DNA from 2 places in the Streptosporangium sp. NPDC003464 genome. Region 2 is predicted to be linked to the other one. Evidence: riboswitches for the same ligand, from Rfam matches in the RefSeq annotation. Region 2 holds a riboswitch; the other holds the start of a gene.
What was found. A riboswitch is a leader RNA that binds a small molecule or an ion and turns the genes downstream of it on or off. The one in region 2 is predicted to bind cobalamin.
Positions count from the first base shown of each region.

Region 1: another riboswitch for cobalamin. It lies ahead of ACWDS7_RS42640 (ribonucleoside-diphosphate reductase subunit alpha); the one in region 2 lies ahead of ACWDS7_RS42040 (hypothetical protein).

Region 1 is NZ_JBSFPS010000327.1:922-8,740, reverse strand. Features, by position in the region: gene glmS (glutamine--fructose-6-phosphate transaminase (isomerizing)) at 1-1,175, shown strand, start outside; gene ACWDS7_RS42645 (Bug family tripartite tricarboxylate transporter substrate binding protein) at 1,279-2,316, shown strand; cobalamin riboswitch at 2,315-2,514, shown strand; gene ACWDS7_RS42640 (ribonucleoside-diphosphate reductase subunit alpha) at 2,714-4,909, shown strand; gene ACWDS7_RS42635 (ribonucleotide-diphosphate reductase subunit beta) at 4,935-5,930, shown strand; gene ACWDS7_RS42630 (mechanosensitive ion channel family protein) at 5,991-7,046, shown strand.
Region 2 is NZ_JBSFPS010000316.1:1,300-9,118, reverse strand. Features, by position in the region: gene ACWDS7_RS42070 (TetR/AcrR family transcriptional regulator C-terminal domain-containing protein) at 1-341, opposite strand, end outside; gene ACWDS7_RS42065 (FAD-dependent monooxygenase) at 511-1,755, shown strand; gene ACWDS7_RS42060 (VOC family protein) at 1,767-2,216, shown strand; gene ACWDS7_RS42055 (hypothetical protein) at 2,242-2,592, shown strand; gene ACWDS7_RS42050 (hypothetical protein) at 2,626-3,309, shown strand; gene ACWDS7_RS42045 (hypothetical protein) at 3,671-3,988, shown strand; gene ACWDS7_RS42040 (hypothetical protein) at 3,943-5,022, opposite strand; cobalamin riboswitch at 5,141-5,358, opposite strand; cobalamin riboswitch at 5,489-5,682, shown strand; gene ACWDS7_RS42035 (ABC transporter substrate-binding protein) at 5,869-6,855, shown strand; gene ACWDS7_RS42030 (FecCD family ABC transporter permease) at 6,852-7,819, shown strand, end outside.

The DNA of each region.
Region 1 (7,819 bases), on a different contig from region 2:
CCGACGGCTTCCACACCTTCGCCAGCGACGCGCGCGAGACGGCCAAGGAGCCGCTGACCGTCGACTGGGAGGCCGGGCACTACGACACCGGCGGCTACGAGCACTACCTGCTCAAGGAGATCTCCGAGCAGCCCGACACCGTGGCCCGGACGCTGCGCGGACGGCTGGACGACCGCTTCCACATCGCCCACCTGGGCGGCCTCAACATGGACGCGCGCGAGACCCGGTCGTTCCGCCGGGTGAAGATCATCGGCTGTGGCTCCGCCTACTACTCGGGCCAGATCGGCGCCCAGCTCATCGAGGAGCTGGCCCGGATCCCGGCCGACGCCGAGCCGGCCAGCGAGTTCCGCTACCGCAGCCCGGTCGTGGAGCCCGACACCCTGTACGTGGCGATCAGCCAGTCGGGGGAGACCTACGACACCCTCGCCGCCGTCCAGGAGCTCAAGCGCAAGGGCGGCCGGGTGCTCGGCATCGTCAACACCGTCGGCAGCGCCATCGCCCGCGAGTGCGACGGCGGCGTCTACCTGCACGCCGGTCCCGAGGTCTCGGTGGCCAGCACCAAGGCGTTCACCTCGACCGCGGTGGCCTTCGCGCTGCTGGCGCTTCACCTGGGCCGGGTGCGCGACCTGTCCCCGGCCGACGGCCGCCGCATCTGCGAGGGCCTGCGCCGGCTGCCCGGCCAGATCAAGGAGATCCTCGCGCTGGAGCCGCAGATCAAGGAGCTGGCGCGCAAGTACGCCGACTCGCCGAGCATGATGTTCGTCGGCCGGGTCCGGGGCTACCCGGTGGCCCGCGAGGGCGCGCAGAAGCTCAAGGAGATCTCCTACGTGCACGCCGAGGCCTACCCGGCCAGCGAGCTCAAGCACGGGCCGCTGGCCCTGATCGGCCCGGAGATGCCGACCGTGGCGATCGTCCCCGACGACGAGCTGCTGGACAAGAACCTCACCACGCTCGGCGAGATCCGCGCGCGCGGCGGCCGGGTGCTCATGGTCGGTCACCGTACGGCCGACCCCAAGCTGGCCGACGACTGCGTCGTGGTGCCCAGGAACGAGACGGAGCTGGACCCGATCCTGCTGTCGATCCCGCTCCAGCTCCTGGCCTACCACGCGGCCGTGGCGCTGGAGCGGGATGTGGACAAGCCTCGCAACCTGGCCAAGAGCGTCACAGTGGAGTAGAGCCCCCCTGAGCTGCCTGATGGCAGTAAGACCCCCCAATGTGTGACACAAAGTGACGTGTCTGTAACCTGAAGTATTGGGGGGTCTGGGGGAAGGGGCGCTTATGTACCGTAGGCGGTTCTTCGCGCTCGCCCTGGGGGTCATGGTCGCCGGCGGCTGCGGTGGCTGCGGCGGGGCGGCGGACCCCCGCGTGCCGCTGGCGGGACGGCTGACCGTCATCGCGCCCGCCGCCCGCGGGCAGGGCTGGGACCGGGCCGCCCGCGCGCTGGCCGCGGTGCTGACCGGCGACGGGCTGGCGCGGAAGGTCGAGGTGGGCAACTACCCGGGCAGCCTGGGCGCCGCCGCGCTGGGGGCGTTCGCCGCCGCCCACGACCCGTTCACGTACGCGGGCAGGCTGCTGCTCACCGGGATGCCGATGGTGGCCGGCGCGGAGATCGCCAACACCGCCTCCGTGGTGGAGTCCACCACCCCCCTGGCCCGCCTGGTCGGCGACTGGGCGGCCCTGGTCGTCCCGGAGAACTCCCGCCTGCGCACCTTCGAGAACCTCGCCGCGGTGCTCCGCCGCGACCCGGCCGGGCTGACGGTGGGCGGCCGGATGGAGGGCGGCTCCGACCACGTGCTCTACGGCATGATCGGCAAGTGCCTGGGGGTGGACACCCGGCTGCTGGACTACGCCGGCTACTCCAGCGGGGCCGAGGGTGTGCACGCCCTCCACGACGGCAGGGTGGCCGCGCTGCTGGGCTCCGCCCGCTCCTTCGTGCCCGAGATCGCCGAGGGCCGGCTGCGGCCGCTGGTGGTCTCCTCCGCCGAGCGGATCGACGGGATCGACGCCCCGACGCTGATGGAGCTGGACGTCCGGCTGGAGTACACCGACTGGTGCGGCGTGCTCGGCCCCCGCGGCATGAGTTCCGACGACAGGGACGTGGCCGTCGCCCTGTGCGACCGCGTCGACGCCTCGTCCCGCTGGCGGGCGATCTGTGCGGCCAACGGCTGGAACCGGGTCTATCTGAGCGGGGACGACTTCCGCCAGTGGCTCGTCACGGAGACGCGCCGGACCCGGGAGGTGCTCGACGAGCTCGGACTGCTGAGCACCATCGGCACAAGCTGTTGGGGTAGTTGCGTCCGGCAGCACTACATGTAGGATCCTGCTCGTTGCTGGTTCGCCCCTCTGGGGGTGAGGCAAGAGGGAACCCGGTGAGATTCCGGGACTGCCCCGCAGCGGTGAACGGGAACGAAAGCCGTCATGGAGCACTGGGCGCACCTGCCTGGGAAGCGACGGCCGGTAGGCATGCGCCAGACGCCCGTGAGTCCGAAGACCTGCCGGCGACGTGTGGAGAGGGAGCCGAGCCGGGCACCGAGGGACGCGTGGAGCGGCCCGGAGCGTGCCGGGTGAGGCGGACCCGACCACGGAGATCGTTCAGGGCCTCGAGGGAGGGCCCGCGTGATGAGGCGGTCCGGCGTGCCCGGGGCCGTTCTCTGACGCGTGCGCCCTTCCGGCGAGAGCCGTACGGGGAATTCGAGCGCGCGAGGGGTAGCACGTGACACAGACCTTGGTCGACGTCGCCAAGGAGACCGGCAACGGCCCGGTCGACCGCCGGCTGGCCATCGAGGAGGCCGCCGCCCGGGTGATCGCCGACCCGGAGAACTCCAAGATCGCCGCCGGGCTGCTGGCGGAGCTGATCGCCGAGGAGGCCGCCGGGCACGGCGTCCGGACCTTCTCCGAGTCCGTCGCCGCGACCCACGCGGCCGGGCTGATCCAGGACGGGCTGGCCGCCTTCGTGGCCGCCAACGCCGCGGCGCTGGACGCGCTGGTGGACGGGGCGGCCGACGGCCGGTTCGAGTACTTCGGGCTGCGCACGGTCTACGACCGCTACCTGCTGCGCCACCCGCAGACCCGCAAGGTCCTGGAGCGCCCGCAGCACTTCTTCCTCCGGGTGGCCTGTGGCCTGTCGGAGACGGTGGAGGAGGCCGGCGAGCTCTACGCGCTCATGTCCACCCTGTCCTACCTGCCGAGCTCGCCCACCCTGTTCAACTCCGGCTCGCGCAGGCCCCAGCTGTCGTCCTGCTTCCTGCTCGACTCGCCCCGTGACGAGCTGGAGGCGATCTACGAGCGCTACGGGCAGGTCGCGCGGCTGTCGAAGTACGCCGGCGGGATCGGCATCTCCTGGACCCGGGTCCGCTCGCGGGGTTCGCTGATCCGGGGCACCAACGGCCACTCCAACGGCATCGTGCCGTGGCTGCGCACGCTGGACTCCAGCGTCGCCGCGGTCAACCAGGGCGGCCGCCGCAAGGGCGCGGCCTGCGTCTACCTGGAGACCTGGCACGCCGACATCGAGGAGTTCCTCGAACTGCGTGACAACACCGGCGAGGAGGCCCGCCGCACGCACAACCTGAACCTGGCCAACTGGATCCCCGACGAGTTCATGCGCCGGGTCGAGGCCGACGGCATGTGGTCGCTGTTCGACCCCAAGGAGGTCCCGCACCTCACCGACCTGTACGGCGCCGCCTTCGACGAGGCCTACCGGGCCGCCGAGGCCGAGGGCCGCTCCGTCAAGCAGATCCCGGCCCGGTCCCTGTACGGCCGGATGATGCGCACCCTGGCCCAGACCGGCAACGGCTGGATGACCTTCAAGGACGCCGCCAACCGGACCTCCAACCAGACGGCCCGCCCGGAGAACGTCATCCACCTGTCGAACCTCTGCACCGAGATCCTGGAGGTCACCAACGACGCCGAGACGGCCGTCTGCAACCTGGGCTCGATCAACCTCGCCGCCCACCTGGCCGGTCAGGACGTCGACTGGCCGCGGCTGCGCCGGACCGTCCGCACCGCCGTGCGGTTCCTGGACCGGACCATCGACCTGGGCTTCTACCCGACCCCGGAGGCCGAGGCGGCCAACCGGAAGTGGCGGCCGATCGGCCTGGGCGTGATGGGCCTGGCGGATGTGTTCTTCACGCTGCGGCTGCCGTTCGACTCCCCGCAGGCGCTGGAGCTGTCCACCCGCATCTCCGAAGAGATCGCGCTGGCCGCCTACGGCACCTCCGCGGACCTGGCCGTCGAGCGGGGGCGCCACCCCTCCTACGACGAGACCAGGGCCGCCGGCGGCGTGCTCCACCCCGACCACTACGGGGCCGGCGGCTCGCCGGAGTGGACGCGCCTCAGGGAGCGGATCGCCGAGACCGGCCTCCGCAACTCGTTGATGATCGCGATCGCGCCCACGGCCACCATCGCCTCCATCGCGGGCTGCTACGAGTGCATCGAGCCCCAGGTCTCCAACGTCTTCAAGCGCGAGACCCTGTCGGGAGAGTTCCTCCAGGTCAACCGCTATCTGGTCCGTGACCTGCAGGCCCGGGGCCGGTGGACCCCGCAGATCCGGGACGCGATCAAGCGGGCCGACGGCTCCGTCCAGGACGTCCCCGGCATGCCCGACGACCTCAAGGCGCTCTACCGGACCGCCTGGGAGCTGCCGCAGAAGGCGCTGATCGACCTGGCCGCGGCGCGCACGCCGTACATCGACCAGTCACAGTCGCTGAACCTGTTCATGGCCACGCCGACCATCGGCAAGCTCTCCTCGATGTACGCCTACGCGTGGAAGTCCGGCCTCAAGACCACCTACTACCTGCGCTCCCGGCCGGCGACCCGGATCGCGCAGACCACCGTGGCCCAGGCCGCGCCCGACCCGGAGGCCGTCGCGTGCTCGCTGGAGAACCCCGAGTACTGCGACGCCTGCCAGTAGCCACCTCCCCGAAAGGCACTCCCTGATGCTGCTCGACCCTGGCATGGACCTCACCCTGAGGCCCATGCGCTACCCGGAGTTCTACGAGCGCTACCGGGCCGCGATCCGCAACACCTGGACCGTCGAGGAGGTGGACCTCAACTCCGACCTGGCGGACCTGGCGAAGATGACGCCGGAGGAGCGCCACCTGATCAACCGCCTCGTCGCGTTCTTCGCGACCGGTGACTCGATCGTGGCCAACAACCTGGTGCTCAACCTCTACCAGCACGTCAACGCGCCCGAGGCGCGCCTGTATCTCAGCAGGCAGCTCTTCGAGGAGGCGGTGCACGTCCAGTTCTACCTGACCCTGCTGGACACCTACCTGCCCGACCACGACGAGCGGGTCAAGGCCTTCGCCGCGGTCGAGCACATCCCCTCGATCCGGGACAAGGCCGAGTTCTGCTTCCGGTGGATCGACTCGCTCGGCGGGCTCGACAGGCTGGAGTCGCAGGACGACCGGCGGGCGTTCCTGCTCAACCTGATCTGCTTCGCCGCGTGCATCGAGGGGCTGTTCTTCTACGGCGCCTTCGCCTACGTCTACTGGTTCCGCTCCAGGGGCCTGCTGGGCGGCCTGGCCACCGGGACGAACTGGGTCTTCCGCGACGAGTCCATGCACATGGAGTTCGCCTTCAGCGTGGTGGACACCGTGCGGGCCGAGGAGCCGGAGCTGTTCGACGACAAGCTCGGCGCGCAGGTCACCCAGATGATCGAGGAGGCGGTGGAGGCCGAGCTCGCCTTCGCGGCCGATCTGTGCGGTGACGGCCTGTCCGGGATGAGCGTGGGCCAGATGCGGCAGTACCTGGAGTACGTGGCCGACCAGCGCCTGGTCCGGCTCCGGCTCCCCGTCCGGTACGGCACCGCCAACCCGTTCGCGTTCATGGAGTTGCAGGACGTGCAGGAGTTGGCCAACTTCTTCGAACGGCGTGTCTCTGCCTATCAGGTAGCCGTTGAGGGGAATGTGACTTTCGACGAGGCGTTCTGATTACACGATGGATCCCCGGGCACGCCGTCTGGTAACGGACGACAAAGGGGGACGCCGTCAGTGTCCAGATGGATCATCCTGCTCGGTTCCATGCTGGCCGCCGCCGCGTGTGTGGAGATGGTGCGGCGGGCACTGAGATGGAGGTTGATCGGGGAGAAGTGGGTTCTCGCCGCTCCGCTCGTGCGCCGCTGCACCTGGCCCGGGTTCGCCACGGCGGTCGTGGTGACCGCCAACACGCTCTACCGGCCGAGCATGGCCGAGGGGCAGGTCGGCGGAGTGATCGACCAGATGCTCAGCCTGGCCATGATCGGGTGCGTCACCTGGCTGGTCATCCAGGCCGCCTACGCGGTCACCGACGTGGTCCTGGAGCGCCTGGTCGTCGTCCAGGGCGAGCGCAACCGGCGGGCCCGCCGGATCCGCACCCAGATCACCCTGGTCCGCCGGGTGGCCACGGCGGTGGTCGTCGTGCTGGCGATGGGCGCGATGCTCTTCACCTTCCCGCAGGTGCGCGCGCTCGGCGCCGGGCTGCTGGCCTCGGCCGGCATCGCCGGTGTGGTCGTCGGCGTCGCGGCCCAGTCCACCCTGGGCAACCTGCTCGCCGGGCTGCAACTGGCCTTCAGCGACGCGCTCCGGCTGGACGACGTCGTCGTGGTCGAGGACGAGTGGGGCCGGATCGAGGAGCTCACCCTCACCTACGTGGTGCTGCGCCTGTGGGACGAGCGCAGGCTGGTGCTGCCGGTCTCCTACTTCACGACCAATCCGTTCGAGAACTGGACCCGGCACGGCAGCCGGGTGATCGGCGCGGTGATCCTCCGCCTGGACTGGTCGGTCCCGGTGGAGGAGCTGCGCGCCGAGCTCTACCGCGCCCTGCGCGAGCACCCGCTCTGGGACCAGAAGGACTGGGTCCTCCAGGTCGTCGACACCCTCCCCGGCGGGCTGCTGGAGCTGCGCGCCCTGATGAGCGCCGCCGACTCGCCCAGTGCCTGGGACCTCAAGTGCGACATCCGCGAGCACATGGTGAAGTTCGTCCGGGAGAAATACCCCGAGTCGATGCCCCGCTTCCGGGTGGTGGAACAGCGCGAGCCGCTGTCCGGACTCGGGCTGGGGGAGCACTGAGGCCCGTCCGGCTCGACCGCCCCCTCGACGTCGCCGGGGCCGGCACCGCCAACGGGAGCAATGCCTCATCCGGGACTGCCTGTGGCCGTACATCCCCAGCCAGGAGTGGAAGACCGTCGCCTGAGAGGTCTCGCTGGTAACGCCGCGGGAAACAGCGGATACGCGGGTCAGCGACCCGCCGTCCGGGTGGTGTTCGAAGGCCCTTCGAGGGCTCCGACCCGCGTATCCGTCGGAAATCTCACCCGTACCGCCGGGACTCCTTGTCCTCGGCGGAGGTCTGCTCCGCGATCGGGCCGGCAGGCGCGGCCGCGGAGCGCGGGGCGGTGAGGGATTGCGGGTCCGAGGTCGGCCTGGGATCGAAGGTCGTCTCCGGCGCGGGGGTCGCGGTGGGTTGGGGGGTGGGGGTCGCGGTGGGTCGAGGGGTGGGGGTCGGGCACGCGCTCGGGGTGGGTGAGGGGGTCGGAACGGGTGAAGGGCACGCGGTGGGGGTCGCGGTGGGTTGAGGGGTGGGGGTTGGGCACGCGCTCGGGGTGGGTGAGGGGACGGGTGTCGGGGCTGGTGAGGGGCACGCGGTCGGGGCCGCCTGCGCGGGACCGGCCAAGCCCAATGGGCCGACCAGGACGGTCAGGGCCGCGGTCAGCGCGAGCACCACCGCAGACCAAGTGATCTTCTTGGTGTTCATGGCCCTCGATTCTGATGGGCCGCGACAGGCCTGGCGTCACCCGCGCGGGTGAGCGGTCGTGATCTACGTGATGACACGGCGCGGCCGGCAC
Region 2 (7,819 bases):
AGGTCAACGGCGGCGCGGAGGATGCGCGTCCGGAGCATCTCCTGGTCGGCCGATTCGGCCTGTCGCGCGGCCGTGGTGTCGCGGTGCTGCGGGCGAGCGGGCCGACGGCCGGCCTGGGAGCTGACCACTGTGCCCGAACCGCCCTTCGTCTCAACGAGGCCCTCCTCGCGCAGAGCGGCCGTCACCTTGGTCGCGGTCGCGATCGCGACGCCCCACCGCTGCGCGATGGCCCGGATGGACGGCACTCGGTCGCCGGGGCGGAGATCGCCGCCGTCGATCCAGGAGCGGATCTCCGCGACGATCGCCCGGTAGGGCGGCTCCGGGCGCTGCGTCGATGGCACGTGATCCTCCGGTCCGACGGGGACATGGCAGGTATAGCGTACTAGTTCACTTTGTCGCTTGCACTAGTTCACTTTTGCTCTCGAACGTGCTTCCACGCCCTTACCGTGCCCATACGGTGTACGCACAAGGCGAAGATACGCCGTAGTCACGAACGTGGGGGAAGGACGAATGAAGAACAGGGACATCCTCGTGTCAGGGGGCGGCATCGCCGGGGCGGCTCTGGCGTACTGGCTACGCCGGTACGGATTCCGGCCGACGGTGGTGGAGCGTGCGCCGGCGCCTCGCACGGGCGGTCACGCCGTCGACATCCGGGGCACCGCGCGGCAGGTGATCGAACGCATGGGCCTCGTTCCGCAGATCCGCCACGCTCGCATCGGAGCCCGCGGCATGGCCTTCATCGACGAAAGCGGCAAGCGGGTGGCGAGCCTGGGCACCGACGTGTTCGGGCCGTCCGGCGGGCCGGTCGCCGAGTGGGCGCTCCTGCGCACCGACCTGGCCCGGATCCTCCACGAGGCGATCCGCGACGACGTCGAGTACGTCTTCGACGACGCGATCACCGACGTGCTGCAGGACGAGGACGGCATCACAGTGGCATTCGAGAAGGGGGTCTCCAGGCGGTTCGATCTGCTCGTCGGCGCGGACGGCGTCCATTCCAGCGTGCGCCGGCTGACGTTCGGCCCCGAGGACCGTTACGTCCGCGACCTCGGCTCCTTCATCGCGCTCTTCTCCGTCACGTCCGAGGTGGATCTGGACGGCTGGCAACTCATGTACACCATGCCCGGTGGTGACGGCCGTGCCGGCAGAACAGCGGGCCTGCGTCCGCTGACCGAGCCGGGCAGGGCCCTCGCGGGGTTCTTCTTCCGTGCCCCCGGGCTCGAGTTCGACCGGCGAGACGTCGCCGCGCAGAAGCAAGTCGTCGCGCGCACCTTCGAGCACGCGGGATGGGAGGTCCCCGCTTTCCTGCCGCAGATCTGGGACGCGTCCGACTTCTACTTCGACCGGGTCGAGCAGGTGCAGGTCGGCACCTGGTCGACCCGCCGGACCGTGCTGGTGGGGGACTCCGCCTTCTGCGCCTCTCCCATGTCCGGGATCGGCACCAGCCTCGCCCTGGTCGGCGCCTACGTGCTCGCCGGTGAACTGTTCAAGGCCAGGGGCGACCAGCGGGTGGCCTATGCCGCGTACGAGAGGGGCATGCGCGAGTTCGTCGACCGGGCCCAGCACTTCGCCCGGACCGCCGGCGACGGTGGCCTGATGCCGGACACGCGGGCACAGATGTGGCTGCGGAACCAGTCCGTACGACTCGTGCGCTACCTGCCCAAACGCCTGGTCAGCCGAGGTCTGGAGTCGGTGGCCGACACCGTCGCGCTCGACGACTACGCCGATCCGGCACCCCACCGGTCCATCAAGCACTGAAGGAGAGCACCATGCGCGTCAGCACCTTCCTGTGGTTCGACGGCCAAGCCGAAGCCGCGGCCACCTCCTACACTGCACTGTTCGCCGATTCCGGGATCATCGACATCGAGCGCACCGCGGACGGTCGCGTCATGACCGTCGTCTTCCAAATGGCCGGTCAGCGTTACATCGCTCACAACGGTGGGTCCCGGTATCCCTTCACCAGGGCCTTGTCGATGTACGTGGAGTGCGACGGCCAGGAGGAGGTGGACACCCTCTGGGCGGGCCTCACCGATGGCGGCGAAGAGGGGCCGGGTGGCTCCCTGGTCGATCGTTTCGGGGTGACCTGGCAGGTCATGCCCACGGCCCTGCGGGAGCTCCTCCAAGGCGCCGAACCGGAGGCCGCCGAACGCGTCCTCACCGCCCTGCACGCCATGACCAAGATCGACATTCAGGGACTGGCCGACGCCCATGACCGGTGATCAGCGCGTACGGGCAGAGCAAGCGATGCGCACGGACATCCGGCCGGGCCGCTCCCGGCCCGGCCGCGACCGCCTGCGTGCCGCGTGGACCTTGGCGCTGCTGACGACGTTCTGCGCGCAGCCGACGTTCTCAGCGGTCGCCGTCCCGTTCACCTGGCTGCTCCTGCCGCTGTTGCTGGTGATGTACGGCGCCGGCGTCCTGCTCGTCCGCGAGGCGGTCGCGCGGGCCGGCGGCGGATGGACCAGCCTGGTGGTGCTCGGCCTGGCCTATCAGGTAGCCGAGGACGGACCCGGTCTGCAGGCCCTGACCAGCCCGCACATGTACGGCGCCGCCGACTGGGGCCTGCGCGCCCTCGGCATCAACTGGACCTATTAGGAGTCACAGAGCGGCGTCCACGTCGCGCTCAGCGTGCTCCTGCCCGTCGCGATCACCAACCTGCTCTTCCCGCGCCTGCGCGATCAGAGCTATCTGCGCACCGGCGGGTTCATCGTCACCGGCGCATTGGCCGTAGCCGGTGTGCTCGGGCTGAGAGTCGTCATCTCGGCCACCGAGGACCCCGGCAATCAGACCCCGTGGGGATGGACCGTCGCCTACCTGCTGATGATCGCGCTGCTGGCCTGGCCGGCCCTGCGCGTGCTGCCCCGGCGCCGGTCGCCGGACGGGGTCCGAAGCGACCGGCGGGCCCCACGGCCCGTCGTGGTCGGCATCGTCGCGGGGTATCTGACGATGGCCTTCCTGACCACGCTGCTGCCGCTCGGTCTCGGACCGGACCTGCTGTTCGGCGACATGATGTCGCCGCCACTTCGACTGTTCGCCGGGGCGATGACCGCGATCCCGTTCGGCTGGCTGGTCCTGCGCCGGCGGCGGTCGGGCGACTGGGCCGACAGCCATCGCCTCTGGCTGATCGGAGGCATCCTCGCCTCCCACACGGCGTTCATGATGCCCGCCTCAGCCACCAGTGCCGTCATCGGGCTGATCACCATCTGCCTGGAGGTCGTTCTGCTGTCGGCCCTCGGACGGCATATCCGGCGACCGCGGCCCCGGCGTAAGATCGCCGGGTCGGCGCCACCACGACCGCTGGATGGTAGATGAGGACGAAAGCCCGCTCTATCTCGGTGCTCCTTGCCTTACTCCTGACCTTTTTCCTCTCCCACACCCCCCAGGCGCACGCGGCCGAACCCGCGACCGCCAAGTCCGCCGGCCGCAAGTACGCGCTCCTGTCGGAGGGCACGGGCAAGGCAGTTGATCTTCGGCTCCATACTGTCAACTTCGATGCCATAGACGCGGGTATTTCGATATCCATCTAACTGACAGTGCCCAGGTCAAACGCAGGTCCTACTGTCATCTTCGCTGCTTCCAGACAGGTGCCGTCCCGGGCGACGGTGCACCGGGTGCTGGTGCGCCACGGCCTGGTGCAGCTCACACCCAGAGGCCGGCGGCGGGAGGACTAGAGGTGGAAGCCGCCGTGGTCGCACAGCAGGCCCGATTACGCGAATTGGATGCTCAGCACACCCCGGCCCTGCGCGAACGGATCGCCGTCGGCGCCGCGCAGCTGCGGTTGCTGACCGAGCTGCGCGACGGGCTGCTGGAGCGCAGCGCCGAGCGGGCCGACGAGCGGACCGAGGCTACCGATCAGCGCGCCGCCGCGGCCGCCACCGAACGTCAGGCGCTGCGCGAGGTTCGCGAGCACGCCGAGGCACGCGTCGCGACGGAAAAGGACGCAGATCAGGCCCGCGCCGAGCGCGACACGCTACGCGCGGAGGCGGACTGACTGCGCCAAGCGGCTGCTGAGCAGGGCGAGCGCCTAGCGGCGCGCGAGGGCGAGCTGACTCGCGCACTGGCCGAGGCCGTCGCCGCCGGGGAGCGGCTGGCGCAGGAACGCACGCACAGCACGGCCCTGGAGGTGCGGCTGACCGAAGCCACGGCGGAGGTGGCTGCGGCCCGGTAGGAGACCCGCGACCTCCGCGCTGAGGCCGCCACCTCCAGGGTGTCCGGGCGAGTGACGAAGTCCAGCCCGATCGCCTCGACCGCGGTGGAGGCGACCACCTTCAACGCCTCGGCCGCGACGGTGCCGAAGTAGGTGGCCAGCAGGATCTTCGGGCGGCTGGACAGCCCGCCCAGGCGGCGGTAGGCCCGCTCGAGTGCTTCGACCTCCCGCGCGCCGAGATCCCCGGCCAGTGCCGGCTCGTCCAGCTGCACCCACTGCGCGCCGGCTCCAGCGAGCCGCTCCAGCAGCTCGGCATAGACCTCCACCAGGGCGCCCAGCAGATCCAGCGGCACGAACCCCTCAGGCGAGCCCGGCGCGGCCTTGGCCAGCAGAAGGTAGGTCAGCGGGCCGACCAGCACCGGCCGGGTCTCGACCCCCAGGGTCTTGGCCTCGAGGTACTCGGCCACGGGCTTCGCCTGCGCGCCGTCGGCGAGCCGGAACCGGGCGTCCAGGGACAGCTCGGGGACGATGTAGTGGTAGTTGGTGTCGAACCACTTGGTCATCTCCAGCGCCGGGATGTCTGCGGTGCCGCGCGCCATCGCGAAATACCGCTCCAGGCCGGACAGCGCCCGGTACCGGTCGGGGACCGCGTCGACCATGACGCTGGTGTCCAGCACGTGATCGTAGAAGGAGAAGGTGTTCGACGGGATCGTCCCCAGGCCGGAGTCCCGCAGCTCGGTCCACACCGCCCGCCGCAGCGTCGAGGCCGTGGACTGCAGTTCCTCTTCGCCGACGCGCCCGGCCCAGTACTCCTCGGTGACGAATTTGAGCTCTCGGTGCGCGCCGATGCGCGGATACCCGAGGGTCGTCGTTGTCATGGCAGCTTCCCTCGCTATTGCCAGGATGCGGCCGGGCAGGAGGAAGAAGCGCACAGCAGGCAGGTCCTGCGGGCGCGTCCCAGGCCCTCCCACGAGGCCGCGAACCACCGCGCACCGGTCGGTGCACGGGCGGAAGGCAGGTCTTCGGACTCGCGGGCACCACACCTGAACAAGGCGTGACCTACTGACCGTCGCTTCCCAGGCCACAGGCCCAGTGCGTATGACGGCGGTCGTTCCCACTCACCGCTGCGGGGCAGTCCCGGATTCCCACCGGATTCCCTCTTACGACGTCCGCACCCGGTCGGGCACGGACGAACCATCCACAGCGGGATTCTAGCCAGCCGGTGCGCTGAGCGGACACCGCCGTCGTAAGGGTAGGCCGGTCGAACGGGCGCCTCCGTCGCGCTGACCGGCTGAGAAGAACCGTGCGGTGCTCCGAATGGGATTCACCACATCACCGGTATTCAGTGAATTGATGGCTTCGTGTAATGATGACGGAAAGGCGAGCGCGGTCGAGGAAGCCGGTGTGAATCCGGCGCGGTACCGCCACTGTGATCGGCGAGCGGATCCCCATACGGCCACTGCCCCACTCCGGGGTGGGAAGGCGGGGACGAGCCTCGACCCGAGAGCCAGGAGACTCACGCGGTCGCCTCCTCGACAGAACTGGGGCGGATCTCCCCGGAGAGGAGCGGGTCGGCGTGCCCGATGGGCCGATGAACAGCGCGCCGCGCGGCGGTGCCGCGTGGCCGGTGCGCCGACGCGTGCCCGGAGACGTCTCCCGGGCCGGTTTCCGCCGCCTTCCGACAGGACCGCCCCATGGTGCAGATTCCGTGAGAGGAACCATCCATGACGGGCAGACGCCCTTTGTCCCTGCTGCTCTCCGCCGTACTCCTCGCCGGCTGCGGCGGCGCGCCCGCTGAGGTCAAGGCCTCCGCCGCGGCGTCCACCGCACCGGTCGCGGGGTTCCCGGTCACCATCGACAACTGCGGCGTCAAGACGACGTACGAGCGCCCGCCGCGGCGGGCGGTCTCGCTCAACCAGCACGCCACCGAGGTGATGCTGGCGCTGGGGCTGCAGCAGGCGATGATCGGCACCGGCTACCTCGATGACAAGATCCTTCCCGAGTACCAGGCCGCCTACAACGGGATCAAGGTGCTCGCCAAGGGGTACCCCTCTCACGAGGCGCTGCTGGCTGCCGAGCCCGACTTCGTCTACGGCGGCTTCTCCAGCACCTTCGACGAGAAGGAGGGCCGCAGCCGCGACGCGCTGGGCAAGGCCGGGATCGACACCTACCTCAACATCGAGGACTGCCCGACCGGCCCGGTGACCCTGGACCTGATGGACCAGGAGATCCACAACGTCGCCGCGATCTTCGGTGTGCGCGATCGGGCCGATTCCCTCATCACCCGCCTGCGCGCGCCACTGGCACAGGTCAAGGAGAAGCTCGCCGGGGTGAGCCCGGTCAAGCTGTTCGTCTACGACAGCGGTGACAAGACCGCGTTCACCGCCGGCGGCAAGGGCGTCGGCAACGACGTCATCACGCTGGCGGGCGCGCGGAACCTGTTCGCCGACGTGGACAAGGCGTGGGGTGACGTGTCGTTCGAGCAGGTCGCCGAGCGGGCGCCCGACTGGATCGTCATCTACGACTACGGCGACCAGTCGGTGGCCGACAAGAAGAGGTTCCTGCTGTCGAACCCGGCGCTCGCGGACGTGCCGGCGATCAAGGAGCAGCGGTTCGCGGTGCTGCCGCTGTCGTCGGTCGTGCTCGGGGTCCGGGCGCCGTCGGCGGTGGAGTCGCTGGCCCGGCAGATCCATGCCGGCCGGTTCAAGTGAGCGAGCTGACCAAGGTCTCCCGGACCGCCGACGCCCGAGCCACCGCACCTCTCGCGCGGCGCCCTGGCCTGCCGTACCCGCTGGTGCTGCTGTTGTGCGCGCTGTTGCTGGGCGGGGCGGCCACGGCGGGGATCGCGGCCGGGTCGATCAGCCTGCCCGCCGGGCAGGTGTGGGGCATCTTGTTGCACCGGCTCCATCCCGCGCTGGCCGAGCCGGTCTGGGCTCCGGTCCGGGAGACCATCGTCATGGACGTACGGCTGCCGCGTGTGCTGCTGTGCGGGGTCATCGGCGCGGGGTTGTCGGTCTGCGGGATGGCGTTGCAGGCGCTGGTGCGCAACCCGCTGGCCGATCCGATGCTGCTGGGCGTCTCCTCGGGGGCCAGCGTCGGCGCGGTGGCCGTGGTGGTGTTCGGTCTGACCTTCTTCGGGGCGTTCTCGCTGCCGGTCGCCGCGTTCGCGGGGGCGCTGGCGGCGCTGGTCGCGGTCTACTTCCTGGCCCGGTCGGGCGGGCGGATGACCACGGTGCGCCTGGTGCTGGCCGGGGTGGCGATGGCCGAGGTGCTGTCGGCGGTCGCCAGCTTCCTGCTGGTGACCTCCAGTGACCCGCACAAGACGCAGTCGGCTGTGCGCTGGATGCTGGGTGGCCTGGCGGGGACGACGTGGACGATGGTGTGGGTGCCCGCGGCGGCCGTGCTGGTGGGCACCGTCGTCCTGCTGGGCGTCTCCCGCCCGCTGAACCTGCTGCTGGCCGGGGAGGAGGCGGCTGCCTCCCTGGGGCTGGACGTGCACCGGTTCAGGGCGGCGCTGTTCGTGCTGGTGGCCGTGATGATCGGCGCCATCGTCGCGGTCAGCGGCGCCATCGGGTTCGTCGGGCTGATCATGCCTCACGTCGTACGGCTGTTCGTCGGGGCCGACCACCGGCGGGCGCTGCCGGCCACGGCGCTGCTCGGGGCGGCGTTCCTCAT